3 regions of the Caballeronia sp. PC1 genome follow, and region 3 is predicted to be linked to each of the others. Evidence: riboswitches for the same ligand, from Rfam matches in the RefSeq annotation. Region 3 holds a riboswitch; each other region holds the start of a gene.
What was found. Region 3 has a riboswitch for glycine ahead of LY284_RS39275 (D-amino acid dehydrogenase). Riboswitches for the same ligand answer to the same signal wherever they lie in the genome.

Region 1 (6,850 bases), on a different contig from region 3:
CCGCGGGCGCTGCGGGCGCGCAGGACAATGCGCAGGCGGCGGCAGCCGTCGCGGCGCTCGCATCGGTGCCGCAGACGGCGGCGGCTCCAGCGGGCGGCGGCGCGCAATCCGCCGATGCAGCTCAAGCCGGCAAGGCGCTCTACGAGCAGGTCTGTCAGGCCTGTCACGCGGCCGGCGTGCTCAACGCGCCGAAATTCGGCGACAAAGCCGCCTGGGCGCCGCGCCTCAAGGAGCCGATGGACACCGTCTACAACTACGCGCTGCACGGCAAGGGCGCGATGCCGCCGAAGGGCGGATCGAACGCGCCGGACGCCGATGTCAAGGCAGCCGTCGATTACATGGTGAACGCGTCGAAATAAGCGGGCGCGGGAGGCGATCTCAGTTCTTCTGCAGCATCGCCTTCAACATCGCCATGCGGTCTTTCGGCGACAAAGGCGCTTCTTCCTTGGTCGGCGGCGGGGCGTCGTCGAGCAGCATCTCGGGGATGAAGCGCGACGGCTCGCACACCACCGTCTCCCGCGCGCGCTTGCGCTTCTTGCACCAGTTCAGATGCAGACTGCGCTGTGCCCGCGTGATCGCGACATACATCAGCCGCCGCTCTTCCTCGATGCGCGAATCGTCGACGGGCGCGTCATCGTCCGAACTGCCTCGATGCGGCATGATGCCTTCCTCCACGCCCACCAGAAACACGTGCGGATACTCCAGCCCCTTCGACGCATGCACCGTCGATAGCCGCACCGCGTCCGGATCTTCCTCCTTGCCTTCGAGCATCGACATCAGCGCGACGGTCTGGATCAGGCCGAGCAGGTTTTTGCCTTCGTCGGCGAAACCGTCGGCGGTGTCGTAGCCGGTTTGCTCGACGCCAGGCGCGGCTGCCGGCTTCGTGCCCTTGCGCTTCAGCCATTCGAGGAATTCGAGGACGTTCTGCCATTTCGACTGCGCCTGCCGCTCGTCGTACGCGTCGTAGAGATACGACTCGTAGTGGATGGCTTCCATCATGTCGTCGAGCACTTCGGTCGCGGGATCGCGATCGGCGCGGTCCGACAGACGCCGCATCCACTCGCAGAACGTGCGCAGCGGTTCGACCTGCCGCGCCGACAGCCGCGCCTCGATGCCGCCCATGAACACCGCCTCGAACAGCGATACCTTCGCCGCGCCCGCAAACGCGCCGAGCGCTTCGAGCGTCGTGTTGCCGACACCGCGCCGCGGTGTCGTGATCGCGCGGATGAAGGCGGGATCGTCATCGGGATTGGCGATCAGACGCAGATAGGCGATCAGATCCTTGATCTCGGCCTTGTCGAAGAACGATTGCCCGCCCGAGAGCACATACGGAATGCGCTCGCGCCGCAGCACCTGTTCGAAGATGCGCGCCTGAAAGTTGCCGCGATAGAGAATCGCGTAGTCGCGGAACTGCGTGCGCCGCTCGAACTTGTGCGCGGACAGGCGAAACACGACCGACTCCGCCTCGTGCTCTTCGTCGTTGCAACCGGTGACGGTGATGGTGTCGCCCATGCCGTGTTCCGACCACAGCTTCTTCTCGAACAGCTTCGGATTGTTCGCGATGACGTTGTTCGCCGCCGTCAGAATCCGCACCGTCGAGCGATAGTTCTGCTCCAGCTTGATGACATGCAGCTTCGGAAAATCCTTGCCGAGCTGCGCGAGATTTTCGATGGTCGCGCCGCGCCAGCCGTAGATGGCCTGATCGTCGTCACCCACGGCGGTGAACGCCGCGCGCGGACCGGCCAGCAGCTTCACCAGTTCGTACTGGCACGCGTTGGTGTCCTGATACTCGTCGATGAGCAGATAACGCAAGCGGTTCTGCCACTTGTCGCGCACCTGCTCGTTCTCCGCGAAAAGCTGCGCGGGGCGCAGGATCAGATCGTCGAAATCGAGCGCCTGATACGCGTGCAGCGTCGCGGCATAGCTGCGATACACGATCGCCGCCTGATGCTCGTCCTCATTCGCGGCGAGCACGGACGCCTGATCGGGCGAGACCATCGCGTTCTTCCACAGCGAAATGATCGACTGGATCTTGCGGATCAGACCCTTGTCGGTCGTGCCGAGCTGCTCCTGGACCATGCCGAAGCAGTCGTCCGAATCCATGATGGAGAACTGCGGCTTCAGTCCGACGTGCTCCGCTTCCTGCCGCATGATCTGCACGCCGAGCGAGTGGAACGTGCAGATCGTCAACTGATTGACCGGAATCTTGCGGCCTTCCTTGCCGGGCGTCGTGAGCGTCTTGCCTTCGAGGAGCTTGCCGGTGCGCTCGCGCATTTCGAGCGCGGCCTTGTTCGTGAAGGTGAGCGCGGCGATGTGCTTCGGCTCGAAGCCGCGCCCTTCGATCAGATGCGCGATCTTCTGCGTGATCACGCGCGTCTTGCCGCTGCCCGCGCCGGCGAGCACGAGACAGGGACCATCGAGATAGCGCACGGCTTCGCTTTGCGCGGCGTTCAGACCTGCGGACATCGTGTTGAGCTTGGAAATTTGGCGCGCGCGGCGAGGCCGGCGCATGGAGGAGAGCGCGATGTTAACACGATAGAACCGGCGCGGTTCCGGCCCTCGTTCGTGCCACAATATCCGATCGAATTCACGACAGGACGCTGCCCGCATGAGCACACCACTTAAAGTTGGCGTAATGGGCTATGGCCTCGCCGGCGCGACGTTTCACGCGCCCGTCATCGAGCACTGCGGCCGGGCCGAAGTCGCGGCCATCGCGACGAGCCAGGCCGAGCGCGCGCAGGCGGACTATCCGAACGCACGCATCGTGGCGGATTTCGACGCGCTCGTCGGCATCGACGAAATCGAGGCCGTGGTCATCGCGACGCCGAACGACACGCACTTCGATCTCGCGCATCGTGCGTTGTCGGCGGGCAAGCATGTCGTCGTCGATAAACCCGTGACGCTGTCCGCGCGCGACGCCCGCACGCTCGCCGATCTCGCGCAGCAACGGGGCTTGCTGTTCGCGCCGTTCCACAATCGCCGCTGGGACGGCGATTTCATGACGGTGCGCGCGCTGATCGAGAGCGGGCGGCTCGGGCGCGTCACCCATTACGAATCGCATTTCGACCGGTTTCGCCCGAAGGTGCCGCAGCGCTGGCGCGAGGAGGCGGAGCGCGGCGGTGGCTTGCTGTTCGATCTGGGGCCGCATCTGATCGATCAGGCGCTGACGCTGTTCGGCGCGCCGCAGACGGTCACGGCGTTTGTGAAGGCGCATCGCGATCACGCGCACGCGCCGGATTACGTGCATCTCGTGCTCGGCTACGGCGACAAGGAAGTGATCCTGCACGCGAGCGCGCTCGCGGCGCTGGAGCCGCCGCGTTTCGCGATCCACGGCACGCGCGGCAGTTACGTGAAAAACGGGCTGGATACGCAGGAAGACCAGTTGCGCGCGGGCATGCGGCCGGGCAATCCTGAATTCGCGAAGAATCCGCCGGGCTTGCTGCGCGAAGTCGATGGCGATCTCGATCTGCGCCACGAATTCGCGACGAAAGACGGCGCGTATGTGGAGTTTTATCGCGCGCTGGCGGCGTCGATTCAGGAGGGCAAGCCGTTCCCGGTGTCGCCGCAGGACGCGGTGGATACGATGACGATTATTGAGCTGGCGATTGAGAGTGATCGGGAGGGGAGACGGGTGGTGTTCGAGCGGCTCGGCTGAATCCCTGCCGGCGGGTGCGCGCCGTCCATCGGATGCCCCCGAATCCGTTTGACAACCCGAAATCGGTCGCGTAAATTCTGCCGCACGCGTCGGGAGAGCGCGTGGCCTGTCGTCGCAACGAAAAAGGCCGCGCCGCCGAAGGGGCATACCCGCAAACTCTCAGGCAAAAGGACCGACGGCGTCGAGGAACGAAGTTTTCTCGCACTCTGGAGAGCGGCAGCGGCTTCATCGAAGCCAGTTGCCCACCGAAGGGGCGCGCGATGAATCGCAGCACGACCGTGCACGGTTCGCGCAATCTCTCAGGTACCGAGGACAGAGGGGTCACGCATCGCAACCGCTCGCGGCATGAGCCTTGCGCGCTGCTTCCGGCAGCACGAAGGCGCATCCGATAAGCGAATACTGCGCTGCGTGGCCTTTTTTGTTTCGCGAACCGAGGCCCCGATGACTTCACTTCAACAGACGCCCCTGCACGCCGCCCACCTCGCGCTCAACGCGCGCATGGTCGATTTCGGCGGCTGGGACATGCCCGTCAACTACGGTTCGCAGATCGACGAGCATCGCGCGGTGCGCACCGACGCCGGCATGTTCGACGTGTCTCACATGCGCGTCGTCGATTTCGAAGGCGAGGCCGTCCGCGAATTCTTCAGGTACGCAATCGCCAATAACGTCGATAAGCTCACGACGCCCGGCCGCGCCCTCTATTCGTGCCTGCTCAACGGCAACGGCGGCGTCATCGACGATCTGATCGTCTACTACTTCTCCGAAACGAGTTTCCGCGTCGTCGTGAATGCGGGCACGGCGGAGAAGGACATCGCCTGGTTCGGTCAGTTGAATGCCGAGGGCGAGTTCAATCTTTCCATCACGCCGCGCCGCGATCTCGCGATCATCGCCGTGCAGGGCCCGAACGCGCGCGAAAAAACCTGGCAAGTGCTGCCCGACGCGCGCGCGCAAACGCAGGACATCAAGCCGTTCAACGCCGTCACGGTTCAGTCCGCGACATTCGGCGAACTGATGCTCGCGCGCACCGGTTACACCGGCGAAGACGGTTTCGAGATCGTCGTCCCGGCGACGCATGTCGAAGCCCTGTGGAACGCGCTCGCCGATGCAGGCGTGAAGCCCGCCGGCCTCGGCGCGCGCGACACGCTGCGTCTCGAAGCGGGCATGAATCTCTACGGGCAGGACATGGACGACGACGTATCGCCGCTCGACGCCGGCCTCGCGTGGACCGTCGATCTGAAAACGGAACGCGATTTCGTCGGCCGCAGCGCGCTGGAGGCGAACGGCTCGAAGGCGGGCTTCGTCGGGCTCGTGCTCATCAAGGAAAACGGCAAGGCGGGCGGCGTGCTGCGCGCGCATCAGAAAGTCGTGACGCAACAAGGCGAGGGCGAGATCACGAGCGGCACGTTTTCGCCGTCGATGCAGGAATCGATCGCGTTCGCGCGCGTGCCGACGGGTGTTGCCGCGGGCGACACGGTGCAGGTCGTCATCCGCGACAAACAGCTTCCCGCGCGCGTGGTAAAACTTCCGTTCGTGCGCAACGGCAAGGTTCTGGTCGAACTTTCGTAACGCCGTCGCGCCCGTTCCCTCCTATCAAGAAACTCACGAAAGAACCACGCAAGGAGCATTCAATGAGCATCCCGGCCGATCTGAAATACACCGAATCGCACGAATGGGTCCGCACCGAAGCCGACGGCACGCTGACCGTCGGCATCACCGATCACGCGCAGGAAGCGCTCGGTGACATCGTGTTCGTCGAACTGCCGGCCGCGGGCAAGACCGTCGCGGCGGGCGATGCGATCGCCGTCATCGAATCGGTGAAGGCCGCCTCCGATATCTACGCACCGGTCTCGGGCGAAGTGGTCGCGTCGAACGATGCGCTCACGTCCGCGCCGGATCAGGTCAACGGCGCGCCGTACGAAAGCTGGCTCTTCAAGATCAAGCCGTCGGGCGACGCCGGTCTCGACAAGCTGCTCGACGCCGAAGGCTACGGCAAGTCGATCGGCGAATAATCTATCTCACGGACGAAGGCCGCCGCGCCTTCGTCGTCAGCAGGAATTCACATGAAGCTCGAACACCCGGATCGCCTGATGAACCGCACCCCCTTGTCACTCGCCGCGCTCGAATGCCACGACGCATTCGCCGAGCGGCACATCGGCCCCGATGAAAAAGACCAGCGCGCGATGCTCGATGCGCTTGGCTTCGCGTCGCGCGCGGCCTTCATCGACGCGGTGATTCCTGAATCGATCCGCCGCAAGGAAACGCTGCCGCTCGGCGCGTTCACGCAGCCCAAGAGCGAGGCCGAAGCGCTCGCCTACCTGCGCAAGCTGGCGGACGAGAATCTGGTGTTCCGGACTTACATCGGCCAGGGTTATTACGGCACGCACACGCCGGCGGTGATCCTGCGCAACGTGCTCGAAAATCCGGCGTGGTACACGGCTTATACGCCGTATCAGCCGGAGATTTCGCAAGGGCGTCTCGAAGCGCTCCTGAACTTCCAGCAGATGGTGATGGACCTGACGGGTCTCGCGATGGCGAACGCATCGCTGCTCGACGAAGCCACCGCCGCCGCCGAGGCGATGACGCTGCTGCAGCGCGTCGGCAAGCCGAAATCGAACGTCTTCTATGTGGCGGACGATGTTTTGCCGCAGACCATCGAAGTGGTGCAGACGCGTGCGAAGCCGGCGGGCATCGAAGTGAAGGTCGGACCGGCCGCGGATGCCGCGAGCGCGAACGCGTTCGGCGTGCTGCTGCAATATCCCGGCGCGAACGGCGACGTGCGCGACTATCGCGAACTGGCGGAAAAGATTCACGCGGCGGGCGGTCATGTGGTCGCGGCGGCGGATCTGCTCGCGCTCGCGCTCATCACGCCGCCGGGCGAATGGGGCGCGGATGTGGCCATCGGCAATACGCAGCGGTTCGGCGTGCCGGTCGGCTTCGGCGGCCCGCACGCGGCGTACATGGCCGTGCGCGACGAATTCAAGCGCCAAATGCCGGGCCGTCTCGTCGGCGTGACGGTCGATGCGCAAGGCAATCCCGCGCTGCGTCTCGCGCTGCAAACGCGCGAACAGCACATTCGCCGCGAAAAAGCGACGTCGAATGTCTGCACGGCGCAGGCGCTGCTCGCGATCATGGCGAGCATGTACGCGGTGTATCACGGACCGCGCGGCATCAAGACGATCGCGCTGCGCGTGAACC
Region 2 (6,850 bases), on a different contig from region 3:
ACGTTGGAATCGCTCTTGCCAACTCGCCGCAGGAGTGTCATGGCTTCTGCTGCCGCCGTCCCTTCGTCGAGCATCGACGCGTTTGCGACATCAAGGCCTGTCAAGTCGGTCACCATCTGCTGAAAGTTCAGCATTGCCTCAAGTCGACCTTGAGAAATCTCTGGCTGATATGGCGTGTATGCCGTGTACCATGCCGGATTCTCCAAGATGTTGCGCAGAATGACCTTCGGCGTGTGCGTGCCGTAGTAGCCCTGTCCAATGAAGTTCTTCAGAACCTTGTTCTTTTGTGCAATCTGCAGCAAGGAAGCGAGCGCCTCCTCTTCCGGCAGACCTCCCGCAAACTGTTCGAGCGCGAGCGGCTCGCGTCGGCGGATGGCTTCGGGCACGATGTCGTCAATCAACTCTGCCCTCGTTCGATAACTAAGCTCGCGAAGCATTGCTTCCTGGTCTTCCAAATTCGGGCCGACATGTCGGGCAACAAATGCATCGCGCGCTTCGAGCGACTCGAGCTGCTCGTCGTGCAGAAACTTCGGATGTGGTTCGTTCATAGTCCCTTACCTATAGAGTTACGAATGGGCGCGCGAACTTATTCGAGGCCGTGGGCGTAGTCATCGGCAGACAAAAGCGGAGCGAGTTGCTGCTCGCCATCGAAGGAAATCTTGAAGAGCCAGTTCTCGTAGGGCGCTTCCATCATGGTGTCGGGCGAGTTCTTGACGGTCTCGTTGATGGCCGTTACCTTCCCCGTCAGCGGAGCATAAATGTCAGACGCAGCCTTCACCGACTCGACCAACGCGCAAGCCAAACCCGCAGTAACATCCGCGCCAACGTTCGGGAGCTCCACGAACACGATGTCACCGAGTGCCTCGCCAGCGTGCGACGTCAATCCGATGGCAGCGATACCGTCGGGTTCAACTCGAATCCACTCGTGGGAGGCGGTGTAACGAAGCTCTTGCGGAAAATCCATGTTCTTCTCCGATGTTCTTTGTATGGCACTCGTACAAGAGGCCGTTATAAGTGAGGCTCAGACTTGTGAGAGGACGCCGCCATTTCGGACGAACGGCAAGCGGACGGCGACGGCGGCCAGTTCTCTTCCTCGAACGGAAATAACCAATTCGTCGCCCGGCTTGACCGACATGGGAACTCGAACTATTGCAATTGGACGTTGCATCGTGGGACTAAAGGTGCCACTCGTTACGACCCCTTCCCCACCTGCTACGTGAATGGCCTGTCCCGCTCGCGGAACCCCGCCTTCGCCGAACACGACGGCACCTATCGTCTGCGCTGAAACGCCGCGATGTTCAACGCCTTGTCGACCCATGTACTCACGGTCTGATTTCAAATCGACGGTCCATGCAAGGCCGGCATCGAGCGGGGAGACTGTCTCGTCCATGTCTTGGCCATAGAGATTCATACCTGCTTCAAGCCGCAAGGTGTCACGCGCGCCGAGGCCGGCCGGACGGATGCCGTTTTCAGACAGCGTCTTCCAAAGCAGCGGAGCGGCATCGGCCCTCGAAACTATCTCGAAGCCATCCTCCCCGGTGTAGCCAGTTCTCGAAACCATGAGTTCGCCGAAGGTCGAATCACTAACGAGGGCTGCATTGAATGGCTTCAACTCATTTGTGAGGGATTTTGTCGTTGGAACCGCACGCCAGAACTTCTCTCGAGCTTGTGGACCCTGCACCGCGATGATGGCGAGCGCCAATTCCGGGCTGGCCAAATCGCCGCGGCGCGGTACGAGCGTCACCTTCAGATTGCTCCGTGCTATGACAGCTCGAATCCAGGAAATATCAGTGATTGCGGTGGACGCGTTGATGACGAGACGAAACCAGTCTTCATTCAGGAAAGTGATGATGAGGTCGTCTACGACGCCGCCCTGTTGATTGAGCATGCATGTGTAAAGCGCCTTACCTGCAACCTTGAGCTTATCGACGTTGTTCGCGACGAGCCTGCGAAGAAGTTCTCGCGTATCGGGACCGCTCAAATCAACGACGCACATGTGCGAGACGTCGAACATCCCGGCGTCAGTGCGGACCGCATGATGTTCTTCAATCTGGGAGCCGTAATTGACGGGCATCTGCCACCCGCCAAAATCGACCATTCGTGCACCGGCCTCTGTATGGCTAGCTGCGAGCGGCGTGCGCAGCAAACTGCTAACGGTATTGGTGGCCATATCTCTTCGAGGTTGACAGAATGAAACGCATCCATACGGATGTCTCTTTCTCTGTCCTTGGTACCTGAGAGATTAGAGTCGCTTCGCGACCTTGCCCCTTCGGTGGACCTGATTCAGGCCTCTCTCCAGAGATTTCGCTGACGCATAATTGCAATCAACAACCAAGCCGTCCTTTTGCCTGAGAGTTTTAAGTCCCCTTCGGCGACGCTCTGCGTTCTCTCCGGCTTGGTTAAAACAACTATATTTGACCCTTGCCATCCAAGTCAAGTAACTTGCCTTGGAGGAAACACCTATTCCTCGCGTTTCGTCGCAGGGGCCTCTCGAAAGGACTGGCGTCCCCTCTGCGAGAGGCTCTTTAGAGCGGGTCGTTACTGATGCTTTGGATGATGGAGCGATAGAGCGTCACGCTCTCGGCAATTTTGTGCACGTAGCAATACTCGTCTGTCTGGTGAGCCATCTTGGGCTCACCCGGTCCCAAAATAATTGTTGGCGGATTTCCGGTTGCAGGTAACAAGACGCTGCCGTCAGTAAAGTACGGCACCGCGCGAGCAACGATAGGCTGGTGATGGAGCGATTCGCATAGCCCGAACACCCTCTTGACCGCCAACGCTTCGGGGTCGGTACTTAACGGCGGCACATCGACCATCGACGTCAGGCCAATGTCATCGGTCAAAAAACGAGACAGTCGTGTGCAGACGCATTGATGGTCCATGCCCGGAACTGTGCGGAAGTCCACCTCGAATTCCGCTCGGTCGGGAACAGAGTTCACGTTCGTGCCGGCCTTGAAGGTGCCGACGTTCATGGTGGCGTGGCCCATCAACGGATGCGTCGACTCCTCGATTCCAAAGCCGCGTATCTTCTGAATGGCCTGAGTCGCCTTATAGATAGCGTTGTCGCCCTGCTCCGGCATAGCGCCATGCGCTGTCTTGCCGGTAGCAGACGCACGGACCCAAAGCGCCCCTTTGTGCCCGACAAAAGGATAGTTCGCCGTCATTTCTCCGACAAGGAGAAGACTGAGTGGCTTCAGCAGCCCGGAGGAGCCCGCAAGCGCCTTCGCGCCATCGCATCCGGTCTCCTCACCTCCCGTGATAATCAGTTGGACGCCGTTTCCCTCACGTAGCTCCTCGATGCTTTGCGAGCAAGCAGCGACGAACGCGGCAATGCCTCCCTTCATATCGCTGGTTCCACGGCCGTACACACGCCCTTCACTTTCAATCGCGCCAAAAGGGTCGAAGTTCCATTTCCGCGTCCCCAACGGCACAACATCAAAATGCCCCGTAAATCCGATGGGTTTCCCACCTTGCCGGCCGTGGATGTTTGCGACTAGGTTAAATCGACCAGCTCCGAACGAATGCAAGTGGACTTCGAAACCAATGTCAGCGAGCACTTCCGCAAGGTATTTCGCGCATGCTTCTTCGTTGCCAGGGGGATTTATTGACGGTATGCGGACAAGGTCCTTAGTCAGAGCCAGTGCTTCAACGGGCGTGGCCGTAAGCAGTTTCACTGAAGCATCCATTTGACTATCTCCGTAAATCGTTCTTTTCGGCAACACTCAGCCATCCGCCAAACAGCGTTTGGCGGAGGTAATCTCTAAGGTTAGTTCAGTGGCAGCGAGGGGTTACTTCATCCATCTAGGAGCACCTGGGCGGCGAACCGGTCGACCGCCAATTGTCCTGCCGGCTCCGAGTGGCATCGCTGCATTTCGACCCTCATTTCCGAGCCCTTTCTCTCCCGCGAGTCGCATGAAGACACGAAGCGAACGCTCGATGAGGGATGCTTCGAGGTTGTTGACGATGAATGTCAGGTGGGATTGCTGCGGCGTCGCTCCCCATTCGTTATGGTGCTTCGGAGGAAACACCATATGCTGTACAGCATGAAACTCGACAGGGCCGCTTTCCGATTGCGAAACCCACAAAAGTCCCTTCACTCGCAAGACATCCGAGCCATGCCGGTGGAGCAACCACGTCAACCAAACTCCAAAGGCAGTCCAATCGAGTGGCTGCTCAATAACCAGCCCGAAGCTGGTGATACCGGTGTTAAGCAAGTGAACGCGTGTGCCCGAGAGATTCCGAGCAGGCTCGATATTCCGAGCGGCACGGACTTGGTCCAAAAGCATCGAGACAACTTCGTTACGCTCCGGCGTTTTCGGAACCAGTACCTTTGCGTCGGCGTTGACTGCCTTAATTTCGGCAGCAAGTCGCTCGACATTACCTGGCGCATCGCAAAGGTCCATCTTGGTGACAATCACAACATCAGCAAGCGCGACCTGACGAGCAGCGTCCGTGAAACGATTGAGCGTCTCCGTGCCCAACGCCGCGTCGACGGTCGCAACTACACTCGTGAGCTCGAAACGCGACCGGAGTACGGGCGACGACTGAAAGGTTTGAATTAGCGGAGCGGGGTCCGCCAGTCCACTCGTCTCCACATACAAGTGCTCGAACGGAGGAATCACCCCCTGTTCTTCCTGCTCAAGAAGATGTCTGACGGCTTCTTCGATGTCTTCCCGAACCGAACAGCAGATGCAGCCGCCGGCCACGACAGCTACGCGTTCCGACGTGAATCGAAGGAGGTGGTTGTCAATGCCGACCTCGCCGAATTCGTTGACAAGAACGGCAGACCTCGCGTTCTGCGGATGCACAAGCATCTGGTTCAAAAGCGTCGTCTTACCGCTTCCTAGGAACCCTGTTATGACTGTCGCTTCGCGGAGACTCATTGCTGCCCCAACATGGATTTTTCGAGGCTGTTGAGGAGATTCTCGTCCAGCGGGTCAGTCGGAAGTGCGGCGACCGCATCCGCCGCATTCCAGACCCCACTCAGATTGAAGACGTTCGCGCTTTTGCCATCACGATTGGTGACGACGTAAGAGCTGCCGCCCCAGTCATTCACGGAGATTCCATAGTGGGCTAGTGTGCGATTCACGATTCCCACGAGAAAGTCTCGCTCCTCGCGACGGGTCATCGGTCTGCCGTTGACAGCAAACTCAGACTTGCCAGCAACGTCGTTCCACCCATTGCTAGCGTTCAGCGCAGCACACAGCCCACACATGGAATCCTCCCCTACGTCGATTAACGCGACTTCTGGAAGTAGTCGCCAGAGAGCTCGGGGAGACGGCCTTCGTAGAACGGCAGATGGTCGACGCGCGGGTCGTACTTCCCTTCGTCAATCATCTTCTGCACATATGCAGCCACTTCTTCACCGGTCGCGAACCACACGTTGCCCTTGGCCTGCATCTTGCCAATCATCTCGGAGAACATCATCATCCGAGCGACCTGCCCCGTACAGAACGGGTGGAAGCAATTGACCCAGATGCCGCCGTGCTCCCACATTGCATAGAACTCGGCCATGTAGACCTCCATCGCGTATTGCGGCGATGCAATCGGCATCATGAAGTCGAGGTCATGGTTGTGAACGAACTGCGGCCAGTCGTCCAGTTGCCAACGAGACGGCAGTTCGATGAGGCTTCCCTTCGCGGATTTGATGACATACGGATTGTCATCGCCCATCAACGACGTGTCCCACTTGAATCCTTCTTCCGCGAGGATATCGGTGGACACCTTCGAGTACTTGTACCAAGGAGCGCGGTAGCCAACCGGACGCTTGCCGGCAATTTTCGCGATTGCGTCGGCGCCCTTGACCGTCCAGAAACGCTCCTCTTCTGCCGACAATTCGTTGGGGTATTCGTGCAGATAGCCATGCAGCGCCACTTCATGGCCGTTCTTCACCATGAGTTCGATGGCTTCCGGGTATCGTTCTGCGCACCAGCCCGGAACGAAAAACGTCTGCTTGACGCCGAACGACTTGCAAACGTCGATGATTCGCGGCACGCCAATTTGCGGGCCATAGCGAAGCATGGAGTTTGTCGACAGACGCGTGTCGGCGTCGTTCGGATGAGCGAGGTGCAAAATGCTGTCCGAGTCCATGTCCCACGTGAACACGACTGCACAGCGAGCCCCGTTCGGCCAGGGGAAGGGATTCTTAATCATGTTTTCTCGGTCCTATTGGTGAACTGTTACTGGTTGGTGACTGCCACGCCGTCGACCTGGACACGCTGGCCCGGACGAGGCAAAGCCTCGACTCGTACGATGGAGACTACCGTCTTCCCTTTTTCAAGGAAGTTCTCCAGCGTGCCGGCAACAAGTTCCATATCTCGAGCCGCTGACTTCGCGTCGCCGCTCACATAAATGTTGAGCTTCACGAGGTCACCGAAATCGGAGGACGCCGCACGAAGGGTTTCTCCGACGCGACCCATCGATGCCTCCAATTGGGCGTCGAGAGAGGCCCCGCCAGGAGCGGAAATGCCGCCGAGGTAAATCTCGTCACCGACTTGCCATGCAATCTCGAAGTTGTCTTCAGGTGCCTTCCACGTCTGACTCCCAGGTGCATTGAGCGCGCGACGTTCGCTTCCCTTAACCGCGAGTGCGTCAATCTCAAGAACAAGGCATTCGTAAAGCAGGTTCACTCCGAATGGAATGAGCGCGGGCTTGTTGTTGGGAAAGAGCTCTTCTGCCTGCTTGATGATTTCCTGGAGCAGCGCGCGACTTTCGGTGTCGTCCCCGGTGTGCTGGTACGCAATCTTGAGCGTGACGACGTCGTCCCAATTCGAGCCCGCGTCCATGAGCACATGGCGAATGTACTCAAGCGCGTTCTTTGCTTGCGCAACCACATCACCGGCAGCAAGAG
Region 3 (6,850 bases):
CCGCTGAACCGACGGCCCGCTCGACATCAGCGTGTCCGCCGGCGCGAAACTGAAGGGCTCTGTCCGGAGCGGTCGGGCTCGTCCAGTCGATGACTTCGCCGCTCATCGGGGTCAGGCTCCCGATAATTCCATCAAAGCTCGTCATGTCGATCTCGGTCACGGCAAATCCTTTGACAGCGAAGCAGCGTTTCGCTGCGGGCCGACGCTCCTTAACAAGGACACGATTCCTGAGTGGTCAAAGCCGCCGGCCAGTGAGGCCGGCGGCGGATGTTCACCAGCTGTAGTTCAGCTTCACGCCAAACTTGCGAGGTGGAAGCACCGAGGCGCGGGTGAACGGTTGGAACGGCGGTGCGAACCGGCGTGTAATGTTGAAGTTGTCCGTCACATTGTCGACGTAAACGGTCAGCTCCCATCGGTCTCTCTTCAGACTGGCGCGGAGGTCGAGCTGGTCATAGGATTGAACCTGCAGGATCGGATCAAACGGAGGAGCCCCGTTACCGGAATAATACGGCCCCACATAACGATAGTCGGCTGCGAGATTGAGTTCAGTGTCACCGATCGAGACAGTGTAATCTGCGCCGCCTGAAGCAGTCCACTTGGGGACATAAGGCAACGCATCGCCGGTCAGATGGGATCCTACCGGGCTCGTAATAGAGGTGAAGCGCGCGTCGGTATATGCAGCGTTCCCGCGAATCTTGAATCCGCGGAACGGCATGGCGGTTGCTTCGAACTCGAACCCGCGGTTACGGGAGGCACCGACATTGGCAGTGACACCGACAGGGAGACCGGTGACCGGGCTGATGGCAACAGAAGCCAGCTGCATGTCGTCCACCTGAACGATGAAACCAGCAACGCTGGCGATCAGGTGTCGGTCAAAGAGCGACGCTTTCAGCCCCACCTCATAATTGGTCGACTTTTCGTTGTCGAAAGCGATCCCAACGGCTGCACTGCTACCCGGATATTTGTCAAAGCCGCCTGAGCGATAACCTCGCGACACAGTCGCGTAAGTCATGACATCAGGCGTCCAGTGAACGGAGAATGAAGCGGACGGCGAGAAATTGCTGAAGCTTTTGACGTGACTCCGCTGAACGCGTCGTTCGCGCCCACAGCCGGCACGATCACGACGCCCTGCTGGAATGCCCGCGTCCGCTCCCAGCCATATCGCCCGCCGACAGTCAGCTCGAAGCGATCGTTGAACTTGTAGCCGACTTGACCGAAAGCGGCCCAGCCGCGACGCCGCAACCTCGTCGCTTCCCGCACGTCGTTGGCGGGATTGAAAATCGGCGGAAAGGCGCAGATCGTACAGCCAGACAAGGCGAAATTGCGGTTCTGTTCGTGGATATCCTGAAAGGCGTACAATCCGCCAAGCCATGTGAAAGACCCGCCGCTCCTCGACTCGAAACGAAGTTCTTCGGAGAGTGCTGACTGGGTCGTGCGCTGGTCCTGAAAGTTGTCGGGGTCCGAATATCCATCAAAGTCGTACCAGAATTCGGTCTTTACGTGCTGATATCCGGTGATCGACTTGATCGTAAACGCCGGAAGATCGTACGACATGGTTAGAGAGCCGCCAAAGCTCGTGTCGGGCGAGACAACCTTGCGATCATCGAGTGTGGCATAACGCTTCGCGCCGTCGTCCACGACGCCGTAACCGAGATAACCGTTTCTGTTGCGAGAACCATCCAGTCGGAGAATGATCTCGAAGTCTTCGGTGGGCAATGCGCGAAGCACGAAGCGCCCGGCCAGGCTGCGAAGCGTATCCTGATCCTTGTCGATGGTCAGGTTGTGGATGTAGCCATCGGTGCTGTAATATTGACCAGAAAGGCTAGCGAAGAGCTTGTCCTCCACCAATGGGCCGCTGAAACTCGCGCCGAGGCGAACGCTATTGAAGTCCGCATATTCTGCGCGCAGCTTCCACGAAAGGTGCCGTCGGGCTTCGCGGTCACAATGTTCAGTGCACCGCCTTCGGTGTTTCTGCCAAAAGGGTACCTTGCGGCCCACGCAAAACCTCGATGCGCTCCAAGTCGAGGAAGCCAGTGTCGAATGCCAGGCTCGGTTGATAGACGCCATCGACGAAGGTTCCGACAGCGGGATCGTTGGATGCCGCCGCTCCGACGCCGCGAAGTACGAGATAGGTCTGGTTGGGAAGCGGCCCGAACGCCTGGTTCTGGCTGGTGAAGAGGCTCGGAACCGTCCCGATCAGGTTTGTCACATTGTCGATGCCCTTCTGTTCGAGGGCAGCTCCGCCGATCGCCGAGACCGCCACCGGGATATCCTGGAGGCGTTCTTCGCGCTTGCGGGCGGTAACGACAATGTCGAGCGATCCGCCCGATGAGGACGCGGAAGAATCTTGAGGCGCCTCGGGTGTCGCCTGCCCGAAGGCTGGCGTCGCCGATCCGGCCAGAACAGTAGCGGCAAGCAGGGCCGCTACCGACCCGTTCGTTCTATTCGACCGAGACATAAACCCCCCTTATTATTTGCTGGAAGGAGCCGTACGCATGCCGCGCCAGCTGCCTGTCCAACTTCATAAGGCGAACGTCCTCCTCGCTGCTTTTGCCAATCTCTCTTCAATCATTGCACTTATGTGAAATACCTTTGCCGCGTTGCGCGGGCAATGATCAGTCCTTCGCGAACAGATTTGCCTCTTCGATGCCCGCAAGTGCACAAGCTTCGTCATTGTCCGAGGTGTCGCCGGTAACGCCGACGGCACCCAGTGTCTGGCCGTCGCTGTCAACCACGATCACTCCTCCGGCGGCCGGCACCATACCGAGAGGCGCTATGCCTACGAGCGAGTTGAAAAATGTCGGTCGTTCGGCCGCGATCGCCGCGATCGAGCGGGAAGAGACGCCGAGATTCAAGGCGCCGGCCGCCTTCGCGATAGCAATTGCTGGTCGAAGATGCGACGCGCCGTCCGCTCGGTGCAGGACTATTGTATGACCTCCCGGATCGAGCACGGCTACGCATAGCGGCTTCAGTCCTTTTTCGGCACCGGCCTTGAGAGTGCGAAGTGCAATATTCTGGGCTTGCTTCAAGCTTAGGATCATTCTCGAAATCCTTCTGATGAATAATGTGGATCGAAGCTACGCGGCGAAGTCGCTGTCCAGGCGCATGGCGATCATCTCGGCAGTTGCAGCGGAAAGCGTCCAGCCAAGATGGCCGTGGCCGGTGTTGTAGTAGACGCCACGCACTCTCCCGGCCTGACAACAGGCAGCATATCGGGCGTCATGGGGCGCAGGCCTGCCCATGGGGTGACGCTGTCAGTATCCATTTTGGGGAACAGGCGTTCCGACCAGCGCAGCAACGGGCGGATCCGGTCAGCGCGAATATCTAGGTTGAACCCATTGAACTCTGCGGTGCCGGCCACCCGGAATCGATCTGGACCGAGGCGGCTTGTGACGATCTTCGCAGCGTCGTCGAGCAGGCTGACACTCGGTGCAGCTGTTCGGCTCTGCTCGTCTCTCAAGTTTACAGTGATGGAATAGCCCTTCACCGGATAAATGTTTACTTTCTCGCCGAGCTTTCTGGCGATTTCTCGGCTTTCAACCCCTGCGCAGACAACGATGGCATCAGCTGTCTGAGAGGCGATCGGCCGACCACTCTCGTCATCGGTCAAGCTGATGGTACAAATCCGGTTCTGTATCTCCACTCGCCGGACAGCAGCTCCAAACTTGAAAATCACGCCTCGGCGTGCACACGCATCTGCGAGCCCGCGTGTGAACTTGTGGATGTCGCCCGTGGCGTCCCCGTGGTGAAGAATCCGGCGTGAAGAGCGCCTTGCAGGCTCGGCTCGATCGCGCGCATTTCTCCAGCTGACACTGCGTGCCTTTCGAGCCCGCCCTTGAGGAGGAGGGCGTTGCCCACTTCGGCAGCACGAAACTCCTGTTCATTGTGGTAGAGATGAAGGATTCCGCATCGCTTCAGATCGAAATCGATGCCCTCTGCTTCCGCAATGGTGAACATATGCCTTCGCGCGTCGAGTGCGAGACGAACGGTCGCGATCGTGTTTCTTTCGTGCCGAAAGATATTGCCGCAAAACTCGGCGAGCCACCCGTATTTGTGAAGGCCGGGCTTGAGGTTCAGCAACAAAGGCGCGACCATTTTCAAGAGCCATCTCATACCCTTTGCGATGGTGGCCCAGCTGTTCCAGACTTCGGCATTGCTTGCGGAGAGCTGGCCACCGTTGGCAAATGAGGTGACCATCGCCGGATAGCGGCGACGATCGTAGACGGTGACTTCATGACCGCGGACAGCCAAGCTGTAGGCGGTTGTTACGCCGGTAATGCCGGCGCCGATGATGCTAATACGTGCCACTGGGAGCCGCTCCCAAAACGGTGGTGGATGCGCCCCATCTGTCCGCTGTGCCTGAGATCGCTATCCCGTCGGCGGGCACCCAGGCGGGCGCCACTCTCCAGATATCTTGATGCCCTGCGGTCCTTTTGCCTGAGAGTTTCCGGGGCGGTTGCTCCTTCGGCGCCGGCGAACGGTCTCTCCCGCAATGGCAAGTCTGGCCTGCCTGGAAATGTGCGCTCAAGTCAATTCGGACGACCGAGAATGACGAAACCGCAAACGTCCTTCACATATCGTCAAAAGCAGCAGCTCCATGCCGATGCGAAGGATAAGGTTCGAAGGAAAATTCCGAACAGTTCCGAGGCTTATAATGCTTTCAAAAATTCGAGGCAGCGCGTCCGAAGCGCTTGAGGGTTTGCTGTTCGACGGAATGTCGATCATGTCGGGTGGCTTTGGCCTTTGCGGAAACCCGGAGAACCTTATCGCGGAGCTTTATCGAAGCGGTACCCGAGGGCTTACAGTGATTTCGAACAACGCGGGCGCAGAAGGCTTTGGTCTGTGGCAGCTGCTGCAAAGCAGGCAGATCAGTCGCATGATCGCATCGTATATTGGCGACAATCGTCTTTTTGAGCGGCAGTTCCTGGATGGTGACATCGAACTTGAGCTGAATCCGCAAGGTACGTTAGCCGAGCGCATTCGCGCCGGCGGCGCCGGCATTGCGGCATTCTATACCCGGACCGGGGTAGGAACCGTCGTCGCGCAAGACAAGCCTGTCGAAACTTTCGACGGCGATGAATATATTCGAGAGCGCTGGCTGAAAGCTGATCTTTCGATAGTCAAGGCTTGGCGGTCTGATCCCGAAGGCAATCTGGTTTTTCGAAAGACAGCGCGGAATTTCAACCCGATCATGGCGACAGCCGGACGGGTGACGGTCGCCGAGGTCGAGGAGATCGTGCCAGCTGGCGCCATCGACCCGGATGAAGTGCATACGCCCGGCATTTACGTCGATCGGATTGTTCGAGCGACGGGCCTCGAGAAGAAGATCGAAAAGCTGACGATTCGCGCTCGGGAGCCTGCATGATGGCTTGGTCGCGCGATCAGATGGCAGCGCGCGCTGCTCGAGAACTCAAGGACGGATTTTACGTAAATCTCGGAATCGGCATCCCTACGCTGGTTGCCAACCATGTCCCCGAAAACGTGACCGTCACGCTGCAAAGCGAAAATGGCATGCTCGGAGTGGGCCCTTACCCGTTCGCTGATGAAGCTGATGCAGACTTGATCAATGCCGGCAAGGAGACAGTCACCACGCTGCCGACTTCGAGTTTTTTCTCGTCTGCCGACAGCTTCGCCATGATCAGGGGCGGGCACATCGACATGGCCATCCTGGGAGGCATGCAAGTCGCGTCGAATGGCGACCTCGCCAACTGGACCATTCCGGGCAAGATGGTGAAGGGGATCGGAGGAGCGATGGATCTGGTTGCAGGCGTCAAGCGGGTGGTGGTCGTCATGGATCATACGTCCAAGGATGGCGCGCCCAAGATCGTCCAGAAATGTACTCTGCCCTGACCGGCAGGTCGGTGGTTGATCTGATCATTACGGACCTCGGGGTGATGGAGTTAGACCCGCAAGCCGGAGTGCTTGCGCTGCTCGACATGGCACCATCCGTCTGCGTCGAGGAAATCGCTTCCAAGACGAATGCCCCTCTCTTTCTGGGCAAGCTCCGGGAGAATTGCCTGTGACAACGGACATCGCATATGCGCCTGACGACGCGGGCTTGCCACCACTCCTCTACCCAGAGTATCGCTCGACCGGATTGCGTAGTCCGCGTCACCCCTTGGTCAACGCTCCGCAGACTTTGACTGAGGTGAGCGGCCCCAGCGGTTGCTGGAGCGCTCTTATGGGTCAAGCCGAGGTAGACCTAACGTCGCAACATGGATCTGCTCCCCATGGCCAGCGCATCCGCATCTCTGGCAGGGTGCTGGATGACAGTGGTCGTCCGGTACCAAACACCATCGTCGAAATCTGGCAGGCGAACGCGGCCGGGCGGTATATCCATCGCAACGATAATTGGGACGCGCCGCTCGATCCGAACTTCACCGGAGCTGGTCGGGTGATTACCGATGATCAGGGCTGGTATTCCTTCACGACCATCCGGCCCGGAGCTTACCCTTGGGGTAACCATCACAATGCATGGCGCCCGGCTCATATTCACCTGTCGTTGCTTGGCCCCGCCTTCGCCACTCGTCTCGTCACCCAAATCTACTTTCCTGACGATCCATTGATCGAGATCGATCCGATCGCGAATGCGGTTCCGATGCCGTATCGCAATCGCCTCATCTGCCGGTTTGATATCGACACGACCATCGCCAACTGGGCGCTCGGATACCGTTTTGACATCGTGCTGAAGGGGGCAATGCAGACGCCCTTCGAGGGTACTGCCAATGGATAACGACTTGGAAAAGCGTAAAGCGTCTGCGCGGTTCGATAACCAGGATCCTCGATTATTCGGTCAAACTCCTTGGCAGACTGTAGGCCCCTTCTTCCACTACGGTCTGCCTTGGAAAGG

Region 1: another riboswitch for glycine. It lies ahead of gcvT (glycine cleavage system aminomethyltransferase GcvT); the one in region 3 lies ahead of LY284_RS39275 (D-amino acid dehydrogenase).
Region 2: another riboswitch for glycine. It lies ahead of gcvT (glycine cleavage system aminomethyltransferase GcvT); the one in region 3 lies ahead of LY284_RS39275 (D-amino acid dehydrogenase).

Annotation. Positions count from the first base shown of each region.
Region 1 is NZ_JAJUBH010000001.1:2,839,086-2,845,935, forward strand. Features, by position in the region: gene LY284_RS13560 (cytochrome c5 family protein) at 1-359, shown strand, start outside; gene LY284_RS13565 (UvrD-helicase domain-containing protein) at 379-2,466, opposite strand; gene LY284_RS13570 (oxidoreductase) at 2,609-3,655, shown strand; glycine riboswitch at 3,736-3,840, shown strand; glycine riboswitch at 3,852-3,981, shown strand; gene gcvT (glycine cleavage system aminomethyltransferase GcvT) at 4,097-5,221, shown strand; gene gcvH (glycine cleavage system protein GcvH) at 5,284-5,664, shown strand; gene gcvP (aminomethyl-transferring glycine dehydrogenase) at 5,716-6,850, shown strand, end outside.
Region 2 is NZ_JAJUBH010000004.1:114,260-121,109, reverse strand. Features, by position in the region: gene gcvP (aminomethyl-transferring glycine dehydrogenase) at 1-548, opposite strand, end outside; gene gcvH (glycine cleavage system protein GcvH) at 587-964, opposite strand; gene gcvT (glycine cleavage system aminomethyltransferase GcvT) at 1,022-2,170, opposite strand; glycine riboswitch at 2,212-2,309, opposite strand; glycine riboswitch at 2,327-2,404, opposite strand; gene LY284_RS33665 (M20 family metallopeptidase) at 2,526-3,686, opposite strand; gene LY284_RS33660 (GTP-binding protein) at 3,789-4,883, opposite strand; gene LY284_RS33655 (hypothetical protein) at 4,880-5,056, opposite strand; gene LY284_RS33650 (polysaccharide deacetylase) at 5,236-6,153, opposite strand; gene LY284_RS33645 (RidA family protein) at 6,180-6,850, opposite strand, start outside.
Region 3 is NZ_JAJUBH010000002.1:989,143-995,992, forward strand. Features, by position in the region: gene LY284_RS38715 (aldehyde dehydrogenase family protein) at 1-160, opposite strand, end outside; gene LY284_RS20520 (TonB-dependent receptor domain-containing protein) at 272-1,012, opposite strand; gene LY284_RS20525 (TonB-dependent receptor domain-containing protein) at 1,009-1,845, opposite strand; gene LY284_RS20530 (TonB-dependent receptor plug domain-containing protein) at 1,949-2,458, opposite strand; gene LY284_RS20535 (heme-binding protein) at 2,616-3,029, opposite strand; partial or broken gene LY284_RS39275 (D-amino acid dehydrogenase) at 3,078-4,308, opposite strand; glycine riboswitch at 4,416-4,500, opposite strand; gene LY284_RS20550 (CoA transferase subunit A) at 4,655-5,365, shown strand; partial or broken gene LY284_RS20555 (3-oxoacid CoA-transferase subunit B) at 5,365-6,023, shown strand; gene pcaH (protocatechuate 3,4-dioxygenase subunit beta) at 6,020-6,733, shown strand; gene LY284_RS39280 (hypothetical protein) at 6,726-6,850, shown strand, end outside.